One region of the Clostridium sp. CM041 genome, then DNA from elsewhere that is predicted to be linked to it. Evidence: a T-box and tRNA genes for the amino acid it is inferred to sense, from the RefSeq annotation. Region 1 holds a T-box; the other holds one or more tRNA genes.
What was found. The T-box of region 1 lies ahead of thrS (threonine--tRNA ligase). A T-box ahead of a tRNA ligase gene usually reads a tRNA of that ligase, here a tRNA-Thr.

Region 1 (9,478 bases):
ATCGATTTCCTGTATGATTCTTGAAATAAAGTCCTCAAGTAAGCAATTGCCCTCATCACCATTCTTTCTACTTCTAAGGGATATACTCGCTGAGTTTTCTTCTTTTTCACCAATAACAATAATATATGGCAACCTCTCGTTTCGAGCATCTCTAATTTTATATCCTATTTTTTCTGCTCTACCATCTAAACTAACTCTGATATTATTTTCTTCCAGTTTATTTACTACATCTTTTGCATAATCATTATACTGCTCCGATATAGGCAGTACTTTAACTTGAACAGGTGATATCCATGTTGGGAACTTGCCTGCAAAATGTTCTATCAAAATGCCAATAAATCTTTCTATACTACCAAAAATTACTCTGTGTATAACAATTGGTCTGTGCTTTTCTCCATCACTGCCAATATATTGAAGGTCAAATCTTTGTGGTAGCTGTAAATCTAGTTGTATAGTTCCACATTGCCATTCCCGTCCTATGCTATCTTGCAAGTGAAAGTCAATTTTAGGTCCGTAGAATGCCCCGTCTCCTTCATTTATCTTAAAATCCATGTTCATTTCCGTGAGAGCGCCCTGAAGTGAGCTTTCTGCTAATTGCCACTCTTCATCACTTCCCATAGAATTTTCAGGTCTTGTTGAAAGTTCTACTCTATATTTAAACCCTAACCTTCCATAAACCTCATTTATAAGTTTAACTACACCCTTTATTTCTTCTTTTATCTGCTCTGGCAACATGAATATGTGAGCATCATCCTGTGTAAATGCTCTAACTCTCATAAGTCCGTGCAAAGCTCCAGATAGTTCATGTCTGTGCACTTTACCTAGTTCTCCCGCTCTTATTGGTAGATCCCTGTAAGAGTGAGTTTCTGATTTATATACAAGCATTCCTCCCGGGCAGTTCATTGGTTTTATAGCGAATTCTTCTTCATCTATATTGACTGTATACATGTTCTCTTTATAGTGAGACCAATGCCCAGATGTTTCCCAAAGTTCTTTGTTTAACACCATAGGAGTTTCTATCTCAACATAACCTGCCTTCTTATGAATTTCTCTCCAGTACTCAATTAATTTGTTTTTTAAAACTACACCATTAGGGAGAAAGAATGGAAATCCTGGTCCCTCATCCATTAAAGCAAATAATTTTAGCTCTTTCCCAAGTTTTCTATGATCCCTTTTCTTCGCTTCTTCAAGCATATTCAAATATTCATCAAGTTCACTTTTCCTTGCAAATGCCGTTCCATATATTCTTTGAAGCATTTTATTTTTTTCGCTGCCTCTCCAGTAAGCTCCTGCAACTGATAATAGCTTAAAGGCTTTTACCTTTGAAGTTGATAGTACATGAGGTCCTGCGCAGAGTTCTATAAAATCTCCTTGCTTAAAGAAAACTAGTTCTTCATCCTCTGGCAAATCATTAATAAGTTCTATTTTATAAATCTCATCCTTATCTTTCATAAGTTTTAAAGCTTCTGGAAGGGAAATAACTGATCTCTCGAGTCTTAAATCTTCCTTAACTATTTTTCTCATTTCTTCTTCAATTTTCTCAAGTATAGCCATAGTAAAGGGTTCTTCCACATCAAAGTCATAATAAAACCCATTATCTATTGCAGGACCTATAGCCAATTTAGCATTTGGATACAATCTCTTTACTGCCTGAGCGAGTATATGGGATGTGGTGTGTCTAAGCGCCCTTTTTCCTTCTTCTTCATTAGAATTTATTACACTTCCATCTTTTATTACAACCTTTAACATAAATATTCCTCCTTCAAAAAATAATAAACCCGTCCCAAAATAAGGGACGAGTTTTATCGCGATTCCACCCAAATTACAGAAGGCTTAGTTTAAACTCACCTCTGTCACTCAATACCACTAACGCTGGTTTGCGGAATTACCTACTTAAGTTCAGTAATCAACTCAGAGGTGGTTTTCAATATTGCTTATTCAAGAAACTTTTCAGCCGGTGAGTTTCTCTCTCTTTGAACAGTATACTATTTACTTTTCCTCTTCACAGTTTTTAATTTAAAACTATTGTATTCCAACCTATTCCAATTGTCAATATGTGTTCTAATTATTATAATATGTCTATTCCACATATAAGTGATTATTTATATATTATATCCTAAAATTTCAACAACATTCTTGCAAATGACTTGCTTGAAAAATATTTATTGGATGAAACATAGTATACAGTTCAAACATGGGTACAATTTTATTTAGAAAATTATTTTAATATTTCATTGACAATATTTTCACTATGAAATATACTTTAATAAATAACGCAAACGTTTGCACATATTAGCATTATTATAAAAATACAATTGCGTATTGAAATTTTTATAAATACGTATGCATTAAATCAATATTGGAGGTAATTAGACTATGGTTAAGAACAAATCAAAAATAATTTCATTTGATTTTTGGCAAAAATTTGGTAAGGCATTATTAGTGGTGGTCGCAGTTATGCCAGCAGGTGGACTAATGATTTCATTAGGCTCAGTTATAGGAATAGCAGCACCTAATTCTTCATTTGTGCAAACGTTATCTCAAGTTGTAGGTGGCATAGGTTGGGCAATAATCGTTAATTTAGGGCTACTATTTGCTGTAGCTATCGGTGGTTCTTGGGCTAAAGAGCGTGCTGGTGGAGCATTTGCAGCACTCATTGCATATATTTTAATAAATAAAATTACTGGTAATGTATTTAATATTACCAATGAGATGCTCACGGATGCTCATGCAACAGTAACTTCCTTAACAGGTCAGCACCTTTTGGTTAAAGATTACTTTATTTCTGTTCTTGGATCCCCAGCATTGAATATGGGAGTATTTGTTGGTATTATATCAGGTTTTCTTGGAGCAGTTTTATTTAATAAGTATTATAACTATAATAAATTACCAAATGCACTTGCATTCTTTAATGGTAAACGATTTGTACCATTCGTTGTTATCGCAGGCTCCAGCGTTGTTGCACTTTTATTTGTAATAGTTTGGCCATTTGCTCAATCAGTTATAAATGGATTTGGAAAATGGATTGCAACATCACAAAATACTGCACCATTTATTTCACCCTTTATATATGGTACGCTTGAGCGTCTATTACTACCTTTTGGACTTCATCATATGATTACAATACCAATAAATTATACAGATCTTGGTGGAGCATATAAAGTATTAACTGGAGCTAATGCAGGCAGTCTTATACTTGGACAAGATCCGCTTTGGCTTGCATGGGTTACTGACTTAGGTAACTTAAAAGCCGCTGGAGATATGAGTGCATATAATAACTTACTTGCAACAATTCATCCAGCACGTTTTAAAGTTGGCCAAATGATTGGCGGAGCTGGCTCCTTAATGGGTGTTGCACTTGCTATGTATAAAAGTGTACCAAATGAAAAACGATCAAAATATAAATCAGTATTTTTTTCAGCAGCCATTGCAGTTTTCTTAACAGGTGTTACTGAACCATTAGAATTCATGTTTATGTTTGTTTCACCAATATTATATGGTACTTATGCAGTTATGCAAGGCTTTGCATTTATGTGCGCGGACATATTTAATCTGCGAGTTCACAGTTTTGGTGTTATAGAGCTTGTAGCACGTATACCGATGATTGTAAAAGCAGGGATTATAGGTGATCTTATAAGATATGTACTGGTGACCGTCGTATTTTTCTGCATAAATTATGTTGTATCTAAATTTATGATCAAGAAATTTAATATAGCAACTCCAGGCCGTAACGGAAATGAAATTGATATGGAGGAAAATCCAACAGATTCTACTGTAAATCAAAAAGTTGAGGCTAGTAAAAAAGGAAGTCAAGCTGCAACCATTATTGAATTACTTGGAGGAAACGAAAATATTGTAGATGTGGACGCATGTATGACCCGTCTTCGTGTAACAGTAAAAGATAATTTATTAGTTGCCGAAGAAAATGAATGGAAAAAAAATAAGGCTTTAGCCTTAATAATTAAAGGTAAAGGGATACAGGCTATATATGGACCAAAGGCAGATGTTTTAAAATCGGATATTATAGATATATTAGGAGTCTAAAATGAAATTATTAACTTTAAATTGTCATTCTTGGATGGAAGAAAGCCAAAAAGAAAAGATGAGCATTATTGCAAATACTATAAAAGAAAAAAATTTTGATGTAATTGCCCTGCAAGAAGTAAATCAATCTATAAAAGAAAATATAGCCTTTAATAACATAAAACAAGATAATTTTGCTTTAGTTTTATTAAAAGAATTAGAGAACTTAGGATGCAAAGAATACTCAATGCTGTGGGATTTTTCTCATATAGGTTATGGAATATATGAAGAAGGGGTAAGTATTATAACTAAACATAAAATAATAGAAGAAGATTCTTACTCATTTTTCATAAGCAACAGCAAGGACTTGGATTTTTGGAAAACTAGAAAGGTCGTAAAAGCTTCAATTAGAATAAATAACGAAATTATAGATTTCTACTCTTGTCATTTAGGCTGGTGGCAAGATGAAGAAGAACCGTTCAGTCAGCAAGTAGATAAGTTACTTAATAATATGAAAAATGACAGATTAACATTCTTTATGGGAGATTTTAATAATAACGCTTTTGCATCAAATGAAGGCTATGATTATTTAATGAAAAAAGGAATAAAGGATACTTATACCCTCTCTAAGGAAAAAGATTGTGGTATAACTGTAAAAGGTAAAATAGATGGATGGGATTTAAATAAAAATGATTTAAGGCTGGATCTAATTTTAACAAATAATTGTGTAGATGTTAAATATTCTAAAGTAATATTTAATGGCAAAAACGGCTTCGTGGTGTCAGACCATTATGGAGTAGAAATAGATACAAGTTTGGGGTTATTCCCCTAAAACGGAAGGGTTTTGAGTATGCTAAATTATTCAATAGTAAAGTGTAAAAACACACAAGAGATAATACTTGAAAACGGAATAATAAAAGTAATTATAGTCCCAGAGCAGGGTGGCAGGATTTTAGAGTTTTCAACAGAAAATTTAAATGTGTTATATAGAAATGCGAATCTTATAGGAATTAAAGGTGATATAAAAGCTGAATATATTCCAGAAAACTGGCTTAATTTTGGAGGATATAAAGGTTGGCCTGCTCCACAAACAAAATGGGCATGGCCTCCAATATTTGATATTGATTTAAATGTTTTTGAATACGACATAGCTAAGTTAGAAAATTCATTAGTAGTTACATTAAGTAGTCCTATATCAAACATTGTTGGTCTTAAATTTATAAGGGAAATATTATTTGAAGATAAATGTAATCATATAACTATAAATGAAACCATAGTTAACTTAAATGAAGAACCAGTACAATGGGCAGTTTGGGGTAACACCCAAGCATTATCTCCTGGATATATAGATATAAAACTAAACTCTGACGTATTTATAGGAGGAATAACATTTTATCAAGATTTTGATATACCTTCAAACAATGCTTATTCTTTGAGAAAAGAAGATAGAAAAATTTTAAGATTGAATTGTAACAATGAAGAGAAGTTTAAAGTAGGTGTAGTAACAGATGATGCGATACTAAGATATTATTGCAGTGCATATAAACACAAAACCCTCTTACTTACGCAAAAATTTCAGTATGAAGGACAAGTTGTATATCCACATGGAAGTAATGTTGAAGTTTATGTGGATGATAAGATAGCCTACACTGAGCTTGAAATTCTTGGAGGTATGAGCAGCATAATGCCCGGTGAAAGTAAAAGTATCCAAATGGTTTGGCAATTAGAATTAGTATAAATAATATAGCTTTTTTAGATATAAGTATTAAAAGTTTATTAATAATAAAAACTGGAGGTAAAAAGCAATGACAAAGATTAAGGCTTGTTTGTTTGATTTAGATGGGGTGATTGTAGATACTGCTAAATATCATTATTTAGCATGGAGAAGACTAGCTAAGGAATTAGGGTTTGATTTTACAAAGGAGCAAAATGAAAGCTTAAAAGGTATAAGTAGAATGGAATCTCTTAAAATACTTTTAAATATAGGAGGTTTAACTTTAACTGAAGCAGAAAAAATGACTCTTGCAGAGAAAAAGAATAATTGGTATCGTGAGTATATTTTAAAGATGACCCCTGATGAAATTTTACCTGGAACAGTGGAATTTTTAGAAGAATTAAAGAATAATGGGATTAAAATTGCACTAGGTTCTGCAAGTAAAAATGCCATGACCATATTAAATAATATAAAATTAGTTAATCACTTTGATGCAATAATCGATGGAACTAAAACAAGCAATGCAAAGCCCGATCCAGAAGTTTTCTTATTGGGTGCAAAGGAACTTGGTGTATCCCCTTCTGAATGTGTAGTTTTCGAAGATGCCAAGGCGGGTATTGAATCCGCAATAAATGCTGGAATGTATAGTGTTGGAATCGGCGATCCATTTGTTTTAAATAAAGCAAATATCGTTGTTTCCTCTTTGAAAGAAATGACACTTGAAAAATTAAATTATTAAACTATTAAATTTATTGTAAAGGAGACTCAATATGAAACAATATTTAAAATTAGATGAATGGAATATTATAGAGGAAGGTTTTAACCAAGATAATCATGAAGTATCTGAAGGAATTTTTAGTATAGGAAATGGGTATATGGGACAAAGAGCTAACTTCGAAGAAACGTACAGCGGAAAGTCTCTTCAGGGAAGTTATATGGCAGGAGTTTACTATCCGGATAAAACAAGAGTTGGCTGGTGGAAAAATGGATACCCAGAATATTTTGCAAAGGTATTAAATTCTACCAATTGGATTGGAATAGATGTTAGTGTTGATGGAGAAACACTAGACCTTGCAAAATGTGAAGTGAAAAATTTTGTGAGAATTTTAAATATGAAAGAAGGATATCTACATAGATGCTTTACCGCAAAGCTTACTAGCGGAAAAGAAGTAAATGTAGATGCAAAGAGATTTGTAAGTATTGCTGCAAAAGAAATAGGAGCAATTAGATATTCAATTACACCAGTTAATTTTGAAGGTACATTGTGTATATCCGCTTACTTAGATGGTGATATAAAAAATGCGGATTCTAATTATGATGAAAAATTTTGGGATGAAATCTCAAAGCAGTGCAATAAAGAACAATCATCTTTAATAGTAAAAACAAAAAAACTTGATTTTTATGTGTGTTCTTCAATGAAATTAGATATTTTTCGAGCAGATAAAAAGGTAGATTTTAATGTAGACTTTATAGAATCAGAAAAATTTGTAGGTAATATAGTTAATTTAAATGTAAAACAAAATGAAGAAATCGTAGTGTATAAGTATGTTTGCAATGTAACTTCAAGAGATTACGCTGTAGAAGAATTATTGGCTGTTAATAGAAAAATTTTAGATAAAGCTTATGGAAGCGGTTTTGAATTATTACTTAAAGATCAAGCAATAGCTTGGGGTGAAAAATGGAAACAAAGCGATATTGTTATTGAAGGAGATGTTTCGGCGCAGCAAGCTATTAGATTTAATATTTTTCAATTGAATCAGACATATTCTGGAGAAGATGATAGATTAAACATAGGCCCAAAGGGTTTTACAGGAGAAAAATATGGTGGAAGTACTTATTGGGATACAGAAGCATATTGCATACCATTTTATTTAAGTACTGCTGATCCAAGCATATCTAGAAATCTTTTGCTTTATAGATATAAGCAATTGGAAAAAGCTAAAGAAAATGCAAGAAAGTTAGGTTTTACAAAAGGTGCTCTATACCCAATGGTTACTATGAATGGAGAAGAGTGTCACAATGAATGGGAAATAACTTTTGAAGAAATTCATAGAAATGGTGCTATAGCATATGGTATATATAATTATGTTAATTATACTGGAGATAAATGTTATTTAGGTGAATATGGATTAGAAGTATTAGTAGAGATCTCAAGATTCTGGGAAGAAAGAGTTAGTTTTGCTTCAAACAAAGGAAAATATGTAATACTTGGAGTTACTGGCCCTAATGAATATGAAAATAATTCAAATAATAACTGGTATACTAATAGAATTGCTGCTTGGACACTAGAATATACTACTTGTGTAATTAATCTTTTAAAAAATAATGAACCTGGGAGATATTCAGAGTTAGTAAATAAATTAGGTTTAAAAGAAGCAGAAGTTAGTAAATGGCAAGATATCATTAAAAATATGTATTATCCAGTAGATGAAGAGCTAGGGATATTCATGCAACAAGATGGATATATGGATAAACAGCAGATTCTTGTAAAAGACTTGGATCGCAAAAATTTACCATTAAATCAAAAATGGTCTTGGGATAGAATTCTTAGATCTTGCTTTATAAAACAAGCAGATGTATTGCAAGGAATATATTTTCTACAAGATAGATATGATTTAGATACCATAAGAAGAAATTTTGAATTTTATGAGTCAAGAACAGTACATGAGTCATCTTTATCTCCTTGTGTGCATACTATCCTTGCTGCAAAATTAGGAAAACATGAAAAAGCTTATGAAATGTATCTTAGAACTGCAAGACTAGATTTAGACAATTACAATAACGATACAAAAGATGGTTGTCATATTACTAGTATGGCTGGAACCTGGATGTCCGTAGTTGAAGGCTTCGCTGGGATGAGAGTAAAAGATGGAAAGCTTCTTTTAAATCCTTTTATACCAAAAAATTGGAGTTCATTCTCTTTTAATGTTTTGTTTAGAGAATCATTACTTAAAATAAATATCAAAACACATAAAGTTATTATTACCAGCGAAAATAAGCAACAAATAACTTTATGCGTTAATGGTAAAGATTATACAATAAACGGAGAAATTGAAATTTCCTCTTAAAAATAAAAAACAGAAGGCTATTTTACTTTTAAAAAGTAAAATAGCCTTCTGTTTTCATTTTTTATTGATAAAATTATATTGAAAATCAGATGCGGACATTGGTTTTCCAAAACAAGCAATTAAAACTTAGTAGTTTAATTAAAGATAAACGTCTCATAAGTTTGACATATTAACAGGTTACTGTCCCACAATTAAATGGCAAAACCCTTGATGATGCTAAAGAAATTCTAGATAACATTCAATTAGAGCTTGGGGAGAAAACACCTATAAATATGGATGACAAAGCCCGTAAGGGCAATCATTCCAAAAATAACAATAAAAAAATATTAATGCAAAATGCCGAGGCCGGTACCCTTGTAGATATAGGAACAAAAATAAATGTTTCTTATTATGGAAGTAAAAAGGATTTATCTAAGTAAATCAAAGGATTAGCAATGAGGAATTTTATGTAAAATTCTCATTACTAATCCTTTTAAATTCCATTCTGAAATGTCATTAACTAACTAATCATTTTTATCATTATATACAAAGTTGCAAGGTTTTCCTTCACAATTTAAAACTTCTTCATCATCTTTGCCAGTATAAATTTTTTTATTGTCTACGTCAACTTCTGATTTGTCAATTTCAGGTATATCATTCTCCGCTAATAATTTTTCAATATCTGTTGACATAG
Region 2 (9,478 bases), 1.4 Mb from region 1:
AGTTAACATATTACCTAGCTGGGCTATATATTTTCCGTACCCTATAGGTTGATTAAATGGCTCTGTGAAAGTAGTAGATACAAGCATCGCAAAATTTGTATTAGTTGTTCTAAGCTTTTGGTCGGAGTAACTATGACCATTTACAACTGCAATCGTGTTATCATCATAATATTCTGCTGACACTACTCCCCCCGGGTTCATGCAAAAGGTCCTAACCTTGTTATCAAAAGTATCTGAATAATATACTAATTTTGCTTCATATAAGTCCTTTGTCAGATGATCCATAACAGAATTAGGCACCTCAATTCTTACTCCAATATCTACTGCATTATTAGTAACCACAATATTATGTTTTTTAGCTTCATTTGAAGCCCATTCCGCCCCACCTCTACCCGGTGCTGCTACAATATACTTTGCATTAACCTTAAACACACCATCTTTATTCTTTAATAATACTCCAGTAGCCTTATTATCTTCTATTAATATTTCTTCCACTTCGCTAAGTTCCATAAATTCTGTATTTGTATTATCCACTAAATGATGGTACATAGATTTTAAAACTTCATAGGCAAGTTCTGTTCCTAAATGCCTTACTGGACATTCAACAAGACGAATATTATGCTTACTTGCTTCATATTTAACTTCGTCAACCTTGTCACTATTAATCCCATATACCTTCTCATTTGCTCCAAATTTTATATATATATCATCGCAATACTTTATTAATTTTTTTGATTCGTCTTCAGAAAAATATTCGAGAAGTCTCCCCCCCACCTCTGGGCTTAGAGAAAGCTTACCATCTGAAAAAGCTCCAGCACCTGACCAACCAAACGTTATCCCACAAGGATTACATTTAACACACTTTCCTGTGTCTCTAGCTGGACATTTTCTTTTTTCTATATTTCTTCCCTTATCAACTATAAGTACACTAAGTTCAGGTTTTTTATTAGAAATTTCTAGTGCCGTAAATATGCCTGCTGGGCCAGCTCCTACAATAACTACATCATAAAAATTTTTCATTTCATATTCCTCCTTGTATTACTCTATAGGAAATAAAAACTATCAATTGTTGCCATGCTACTTAATGATATCAGAGCAGTATAACCCAGTCAATATAAAATGCGAATATTAATAAATTATTTCAATTAATAGTTCGTATATACATTATTTATCTAAATAAAAAATACACTTACCCATATTGAATAACTGTATTTTTCTGTTACCTAATCTTCCTTAAGACTATTTATTAACAAAACTCTTATAAACATTTATATTATCTAGAGACCTTATTCTTTCTGAAAATTTGCCTTCCTTTGTATCTCCTAAAGCTTTATTCATATCATACATTCTTGCATCCATTATATCTAAATGATGTAGCATTTCCGCTTCTGGTATCATAGGTTTTTTAGGGCTTCCATATTCTGCTTCATAATGATGAGCTAGCACCATATGCTGTAACAACATAGATACTTCAGTATCTGCTTTAACCTCAAGACTCGCCGTTTCTATCATTTTAATTCCTTGAACTATATGACCTAAAAGTTGACCCTCTACTGAATACTCGCTTACAATTCCAAGTTCACTAGCATTCATTTCATATATTTTACCAATATCATGAAGTATTATACCTGCATATAGCAAATCTGTATTTAGAAAGGTGTAAATTTCGCTTAATTTTTCTCCTGCCTTAAGCATGGTGATTGTGTGATATAACAGACCCGATCTTATTGAGTGATGGTTAGACTTCGCAGCTGGATAATGCATTAGCTTTTTCTCATTATGCCCTAAAATATTGGTAACTATATTTTGAATATCTATATTTTTGATTTTAGATAAATAATTTAAAATATTATCATACATTTTTTCCGGTGAATACGGCGCCACTGCAACATAATCACAAATGTTTACTTCATCTTTTTCCTCAGTTAGTCTTATTGCTTCAACTTTTAATTGAAGCTTTCCTCTCCACTCATTTACTGTGCCCTTAATTTTCACTAAGATGCTTTGTTTAAATGTATCTTCTAATTTTTCATTCCATTCCCAAAGTTTTGCATTTATATCGCCGGTGGCATCTCCTAAATTAAAATCCAAATATTTATTTGTGTTACTATTGTTAGAAACCTTGCTATCTACAGATTTTATAACATAAAAACCTTCAATCCTATCACCTTTCTTCATTCCACTTATCTTCTTCATTTCCATATTTATCTCCTTATATTGTAATAAACTTATTATATCTAATACATTATGCCGATACAAGTGCTTAATATCTATATGTCAATCAATTAAATTACATAACTTTAATATATATTTTAATTATACATCAATATTGTTTATAAATTTTAGAAATCTTTAAGTTAAGAAATATTTTTAAATTCACTTTTTTAATTATGATAAATTGGATATAAAAAATGAATGTATGATTTAATAAAAATCATACATTCATCTATAATATTAATTATTCCTGGTTTATATTAAATATACTTATTTTACTACTCTTTTTCCTATTATAAAATTACTTTTATAATATCCAGTTAATTCAGATATTTTTACAACATCACCAGTTTTGGGAGATTGTATAAATTTATTATTACCAATATATATTCCCGCGTGAGATGCTTGGGAAGGCGATGCTGGATTTGTCCTAAAGAATACCAAATCACCTTTTTTGAGACTATTTATATTAACTGAGGTACCTACATTTATTTGGTCCATAGTCGTTCTAGGTAGATTTATACCTATGTTTTTATAAGCATATTGTATAAGACCTGAACAATCAAAACCACCACTTACATATTTGCCATTAGAATTAAACTTCGCTGGTGTTGTACCACCCCATAAGTATGGCATTCCTAAAAACGTGTTTAATTGTGAGATTAAACTCTCTATATTTTTTGTTGCAGTACCTTGTTGTCCATTTGAGTCATTTTCTATGACATCACCTCTACTTGGAGTGTCATTACCTAGGCTTACGTAAGTTTTAGCTATATATCCCCATTGTCCATTATACTTGATTTTATAAAAATCATTTTGTGTTCCATACAAATCCACTTTTGCATTTATTTTTATTGTGCCCATGATATTATTACCCATAGACGACGTTTTTCTTACATTTAAACTTGATGCTGTAATATTACCACTTCCAGTAATCACACTGCTTGTACTATCTGTATTTGTGCTTGTGTTTGTATCCTGTGCTGTTGCGGCCTTCACATATTGCTCACTTACATAACCTGTTTTGCCACCATAATTTATCTTACAAAATCCGTTTGATTTTTCATACATTGTCACTTTAGTTCCGCGTGTAATAACATTAGCAACAGAATAATTTATCCCGAATCCTGTTCTTACATTTAAATAATCTGTTGTTATTGTTCCTGTCGTCCCTGCTCCATTTGCTGTACTTGTAGAACCAGACGTATTTGCCGATATTTTTATATATGAGCTATGTACATATCCAGTTTGTCCTTTATAATTTATTTTATAGAACTCCCCTTCTTTACCAAGTGTCTCTACCTTCGTATCTCTTGCAAGAGAAGCTATAATTGATGATGAAATTGATGATTTTTGCCTGACATGTAATGAACTTGCGGTCACTGTTCCATTATCAGCGAATACAACATGTGAACCCGCCATAGTTAATAACATGGCTATAAAAGCTACTCTTTTTTTCATATGCTTACCTCCTATATTTTAAATGAATAAAAATTATAGAAATATATAAATTATTTCTAATGTAAATTCTTTTCTCCTAGAGATTTACTTGCATTTTTGTTCTCTGCAATATTTTCTAGAAAATATTTTGGAAATTTAGCTTACTACTTATTATAACTAGTACTTTTCATATTTTTACATCAATCTTCCCCTTTAATTTAAGACTATTACTAATGTCACAAATTTTTCCTTTTTTTGTACAATACCATTGTAACAGAAAATAATAATTTTTTATATAATATAATTTATAAAAAACCACTGATTATCATGACTTTTACCTGTATCTTACTTATTAGGTCAAATAAAACGAGGATATAATTATACAAATAATAAGACTCCTCCTTGAAAATATTCTGAAATAAATGATACACTAAAAAAGTAGTTAAGATATAACTCTCAACTACTTTTTACTATCCTTTTAAATTATAATCCTCGATGCTTAAACGTCGTTAAATCATCACCTGTGGTGCTGCAACAGCTACAAAGGAGCTGCATTAACGACTTCAGAAGGACGTTTATACTCCCTTTGAAGTTTTCTCTTTGTTATGGTATGTAATTCCCACTTATAGAAGTGGGAGACTTTCCTTCTGAAATGTCGTTAAAAGTTCTTGCCACAAGCAACAACTCGTTTGTTACCTTTTATTAATTTACTTTTATCTATTCCAACTTTCACTTTTATCTTTTTCATTTATATTCAACCTCACCTTATATATAATTACACTTCTAGTGCTAATAAAACATGATCGTTTCCTCTTATTTGTTCTGTCTATCAGTATTATTACCCAATATTTGTAATATTAATCAATCTATTAAATATAAAAGCCTGGAGATAAATTTCTCTACCCTCAAGCTATGTTTTACTATATTTCCATTCATTTACTATTCCACTTTATAAATCACTGTCTGTCTACTTTACTATGCTGAACGCACAAAAAAGCACCAGCAGTTATGCCAGTGCTAAAAAATATTTGTTTCCATATTACAAACTTGGAGCTGAAAAAGGGGATCGAACCCTCGACCTACGCGTTACGAGTGCGTTACTCTACCAACTGAGCTATTTCAGCATACACAAAACAATTTAAACTAATACCTATACATATTTTTATTTAGTTGAAGCCCATTTATATCTTTAAATGAATTAGTAGCAATCATAATAATATCAACTAATACCCATATTCCAAAACCACCAAAGGTTAAAATCATTAAAATTCCCGTACCTATTTTACCTACATAAAATCTATGAATACCAAATACCCCAAGAAAAATACACATCAATAAAGCAACTAACCAGTTTTTTTCACTAATAATCTGTTCACCAGTCGTATTAGGTTGAATTAATAAATTAATCCCACATATTTTACAAAAATTAGAGCTATCTTCATTTTGAGATCCACAACTAGGACAGAACATTAAATCACCCTTTTTAGCTTACTTTGAATGCCTTTCTTACATTTTATCATATATGGTATCATTTTACTATACGTATAGGATAAGTGTTTTTAAAATAATTATGATTCTTAAAGTAAAAAGGAGTGACGAAAACGCCACTCCAAGCTATAACGACATATCTTTCACACAATTAAGTTTTTTCATATACTCGCTTTCAACAGAATCTATATCCCTCTCATTTGATTTTTTAACAAAAACGTCATTGTTAATTTGTGGAATTGAATTTGGCATAGCACCTTTAAAAAGCTCTCCAACTATATTACCTATATAATTTTTAACTTCAGGGTTATCTAAAATATTTGCAATATCTACTGTATCTAGCTTCTTAACTTTATTGCCGTAGTCCCTGTAAAATCTCAGGGCCTGCTTTATAAGTTTAGAATTATTAATACCTTTCTTCTCCATATTGCTCACATAATTAATTAAGTCTTTATCTGTTTCCTCTCCTAGATTTGATGATACAGTTTTACGGAGTGCTCCCATAATTATTGACCTGCTACTGTAGTTGCAGCAACTTCTTTATTTCCATCTAAGTATTCAAGCACTAGCAATTCTTTATATCTTTCAGCGAACAGTATAGAATTTGCACATTGAGGGTTTTTATTGTCTATGAGCTTTGGCTCAGTTTTTATGAACTCTGTTTGTAAATATTCTAGTAGTAACCTTGAAGGTCCGCCTATTATTCTTATATCTTTACAAGTATTCGGTTTAAAAGAGCTATTAATTGAACTTATTGCTTTCTCCACATATGGTCTTAACACTAAATCTTTAATGTCTTTTAATACATTTGCTTCCCCAAAAGGTAATTCGTCATCTTCTAAATATTCGATAGCATCTGATATATCATAATTACCATCAGATCCGTCAGCAGAGTTGAACTTAGTGAGTAATGCTTCTATCGTTGGCTCAAACCCATGTTGTGCAAAACTGCTAGCCTTAGTCATTCCAAGCACCTTGTTACCAAATTCATCTTTCTCATATTTCCAATGAGATACATCTAAAGTACCACCACCAAAGTCAAGTAATAACATAGGATAGGTAAATGTTTCCATTGTTTCAGCGCTTAATGTACCTCCTTGTTTAAATACTTGTACATCTAATATTTCTATATCATATGTTATATTATTTATTGTTATAGATTGCTTTTCCATCTTCTTTATTTCATTTTTAAGTGGACTGCTGTGATCTATATAATATTCTGCGGGAAGTCCCACAGCGAGTCTTACCTTTATTTTAGTTTCCCCTTTAAAACTTAGTGCAATAGCGTTAAGCAGGTTTAACTTATAATGATCGGACATATATTTGTTAGATTCCATGTTAAGCTTGCCTTCTTTATTACCTACGGTGTATAACTTTCCATTCCAAGTGATGTTACTTATTCCAGTAGCCCTAGAACCATGTTTGCTTACAGCAGACACTCTACTAGCAAAAATTACATTGGTACTTGTTTTTGTAAATGTATTTCCTATGTCAACAGTTAGTACAGATTCTAACTCTTTCTTTAATATAGGATATTTTTTTGATATTTCTGTTAAGTTCATTTATTTTCCCTCCTAAATTTTTCTAATTATTTCTTATTGGTATATATTCTATATTATGTATTAATATCCTTCTTTTGTAATGACATATTTATAAATATATTTATAAACCTATTTATAGATGTTTATCTACATACTTGTAAATATATAAATAGATTTATATATTTATATATTTATTTACAAATGTAAACATATATATATCTACATTAAAGAATATATCCTTAATAGCTCACTAGTCATATCAACCTCTCCCACAATATATACTCAAATAAAAATAGGATAACAAAATTTTTAAATTTTGTTATCCTATCATAATTTATCTAGCTTAGTAGATAAATCTACTTTAATGTATTCTTACTCTCTATGAATTACATCAAGTCTTGCAAATTTACTGAATTGGCCTATCCATGCAAGTTTTACTGTGCCTATAGGACCATTCCTTTGTTTTGCTATTATAAGTTCTGCTACATTTTTATCTTCCGTTTCCTCATTATAATACTCATCTCTATATAAGAACATAACAAGGTCAGCATCCTGCTCAATAGAACCTGACTCTCTAAGATCAGATAACATAGGCCTATGGTCTGTTCTTTGCTCTGGCGCACGCGATAGCTGTGATAATGCTATAACAGGGCACTGCATCTCCTTCGCAAGAGCTTTAATAGATCTTGATATTTCTGATACTTCTTGTTGTCTGCTTTCTGTATTGCTACCAGTCATAAGTTGAAGATAATCTATAACTATAAGATCTATGCCATGCTCCATTTTTAATTTTCTACATTTTGAACGCATATCCATAACAGAAGTTCCTGCTGTATCATCAATGAATATTTTAGCAGCAGCAAGCGGTCCGGATGCTTTTGCTATATTTTCCCAGTCCCTATCTTCCAAATCACCATGTCTGAGCTTTGACATGTCAACATTTGCTTCTGAACAAAGCAGTTTATAAGAAAGTTGTTCCTTAGACATTTCCAGGGAGAATACAGCTACACTTTTCCCTTGCCTAAGAGCTGCATACTCTGCTAAATTTAGTGCAAAGGTAGTTTTACCCATAGACGGCCTTGCAGCAATAAGAATCATATCACCCTTTTGAAATCCAGCGGTTTTATCATCAAGTTCTGGGAACCCACTAGATATTCCTGTTGTTTCCCCTTTATTATTAAATATTCTTTCTATTTCTAAGAACCCTCGCTCTAGAACTGTGTTCATTGGTTCAAAATCACCTGCATTTTTTTTCTGTGATATGTTAAATACTTTTTGCTCTGCAAGATCCATTACAGCTTCTACATCATCTTGCTTATTATAACAATTTTCCATAATCTCAGTAGAAGCTCTAATAAGTTTTCTTAAAGTAGATTTATCTTCTACAATTTTTATGTACGAACTTAAATTAGCTGTGGAGGGTATTGAGTTACTTATCTCTGAAATATAAGTAATTCCCCCTGATGCTTCTAATTTTTCAGAAGAACGTAAATGCTCGAGTAAAGTAATCATGTCAATGGGCGTATCTTTTTGATATAAATCAAAAATAGCGCTAAATATAACCTTATGAGAATCTCTGTAAAAATCATCACTTTTTAAAACTTCTACTACTCGTGATATCGCGGTTTTATCTATAAGCATTGATCCAATTACTGATTGTTCTGCTTCTAAATTATAAGGTAAACTTCTAAGAGGTGTATCCATTTTTTTATCTCCCCTAAAGTAATGATTTATGCCCTGCTAAAAATACATCACCGCAGGTAATGATTTAACAGGGCCATTAATTATATTTAATTTATTTTATTTCAAACACTAATTCCATTAGCTCTTCAATGTTTGATGATGTTTTTATTTCAATATCTTTAAGGTCAATCGGAACTTCCTTTTCATTATCACTCGGAACTATAACTAGCTTAATTCCCTTTCTTCTTGCCCCGTAAATTTTTTCAAATATGCCACCTACTGGTTTTATAATACCCCTAAGGGATATCTCTCCAGTTACTGCAACATCCTGTCTTACAGGTTTGTCTAAAAGAGAACTGATTATACATACAGTTATAGCGGCTCCAGCCGATGGTCCATCAATTTTACCTCCACCTACTATATTTACATGTATGTCATAATCCTTAATATCTTTATTTGTTGTTTTTCTTATTACGGATGCAGCATTAAACACTGAGTCCTTAGCCATGCTTCCAGCGGTATCATTAAATCTTACTTGACCTTTACCTTTTTCCTTGGCCTCAAATACTGATGTTTCTATTTCTATAGTTGATCCTATATATCCCGATACCCCAAGTCCATATATGTGGCCAACTTCAGCTTTAACTTCTTTATCTAATTCCTCATAGGGCGATAGTCTACTTATAGATATAATATCTAACAAGTCTTTAACCTGAATTTCAACTTGAGACGCATCTTCTGATTTTCTATTATGCAGTACAAATCCATAAGCATCTGCTAAAATGTTTATAGCTTTTCTTCCTTCAATAGTATATCTACCAATAATTTGCGCAACCCCATCTCCTATTTTAACTTCTAATTTATTCGCAGCATTTACCACTATATTTTCTATATCCACAGCAGTTAATGGTTCAAAATAAACTTCAGTACATCTTGATCTTAATGCCGGATTTATTTCTGATGGTTCCTTGGTAGTAGCTCCTATTAAAACAAAATCTGCTGGAGCACCTTTATCAAATAAATATTTTATATATTTAGGTGTGTTTTCGTCTTCAGGATCATAATAAGATGATGAAAACTCAACTCTTTTATCTTCTAATACTTTAAGTAAT

Region 2: it encodes a tRNA-Thr, which carries the amino acid that the T-box ahead of thrS (threonine--tRNA ligase) is inferred to sense. The anticodon was not compared.

The regions. Positions count from the first base shown of each region.
Region 1 is NZ_CM143648.1:1,056,184-1,065,661, forward strand. It holds gene thrS (threonine--tRNA ligase) at 1-1,749, opposite strand, end outside; T-box leader at 1,789-2,015, opposite strand; gene ACWJJT_RS05055 (PTS transporter subunit IIBC) at 2,377-4,044, shown strand; gene ACWJJT_RS05060 (endonuclease/exonuclease/phosphatase family protein) at 4,046-4,855, shown strand; gene ACWJJT_RS05065 (DUF4380 domain-containing protein) at 4,874-5,761, shown strand; gene pgmB (beta-phosphoglucomutase) at 5,829-6,476, shown strand; gene ACWJJT_RS05075 (glycoside hydrolase family 65 protein) at 6,508-8,805, shown strand; partial or broken gene ACWJJT_RS05080 (PASTA domain-containing protein) at 8,994-9,224, shown strand; partial or broken gene ACWJJT_RS05085 (glutathione peroxidase) at 9,450-9,478, opposite strand, start outside.
Region 2 is NZ_CM143648.1:2,417,407-2,426,884, reverse strand. It holds gene ACWJJT_RS11335 (NAD(P)/FAD-dependent oxidoreductase) at 1-1,020, opposite strand, end outside; gene ACWJJT_RS11330 (3'-5' exoribonuclease YhaM family protein) at 1,240-2,202, opposite strand; gene ACWJJT_RS11325 (C40 family peptidase) at 2,485-3,675, opposite strand; tRNA gene ACWJJT_RS11320 (tRNA-Thr) at 4,703-4,778, opposite strand; gene ACWJJT_RS11315 (TM2 domain-containing protein) at 4,798-5,124, opposite strand; gene ACWJJT_RS11310 (hypothetical protein) at 5,269-5,646, opposite strand; gene ACWJJT_RS11305 (ParM/StbA family protein) at 5,649-6,704, opposite strand; gene ACWJJT_RS11300 (replicative DNA helicase) at 7,056-8,387, opposite strand; gene lonC (Lon family ATP-dependent protease) at 8,479-9,478, opposite strand, start outside.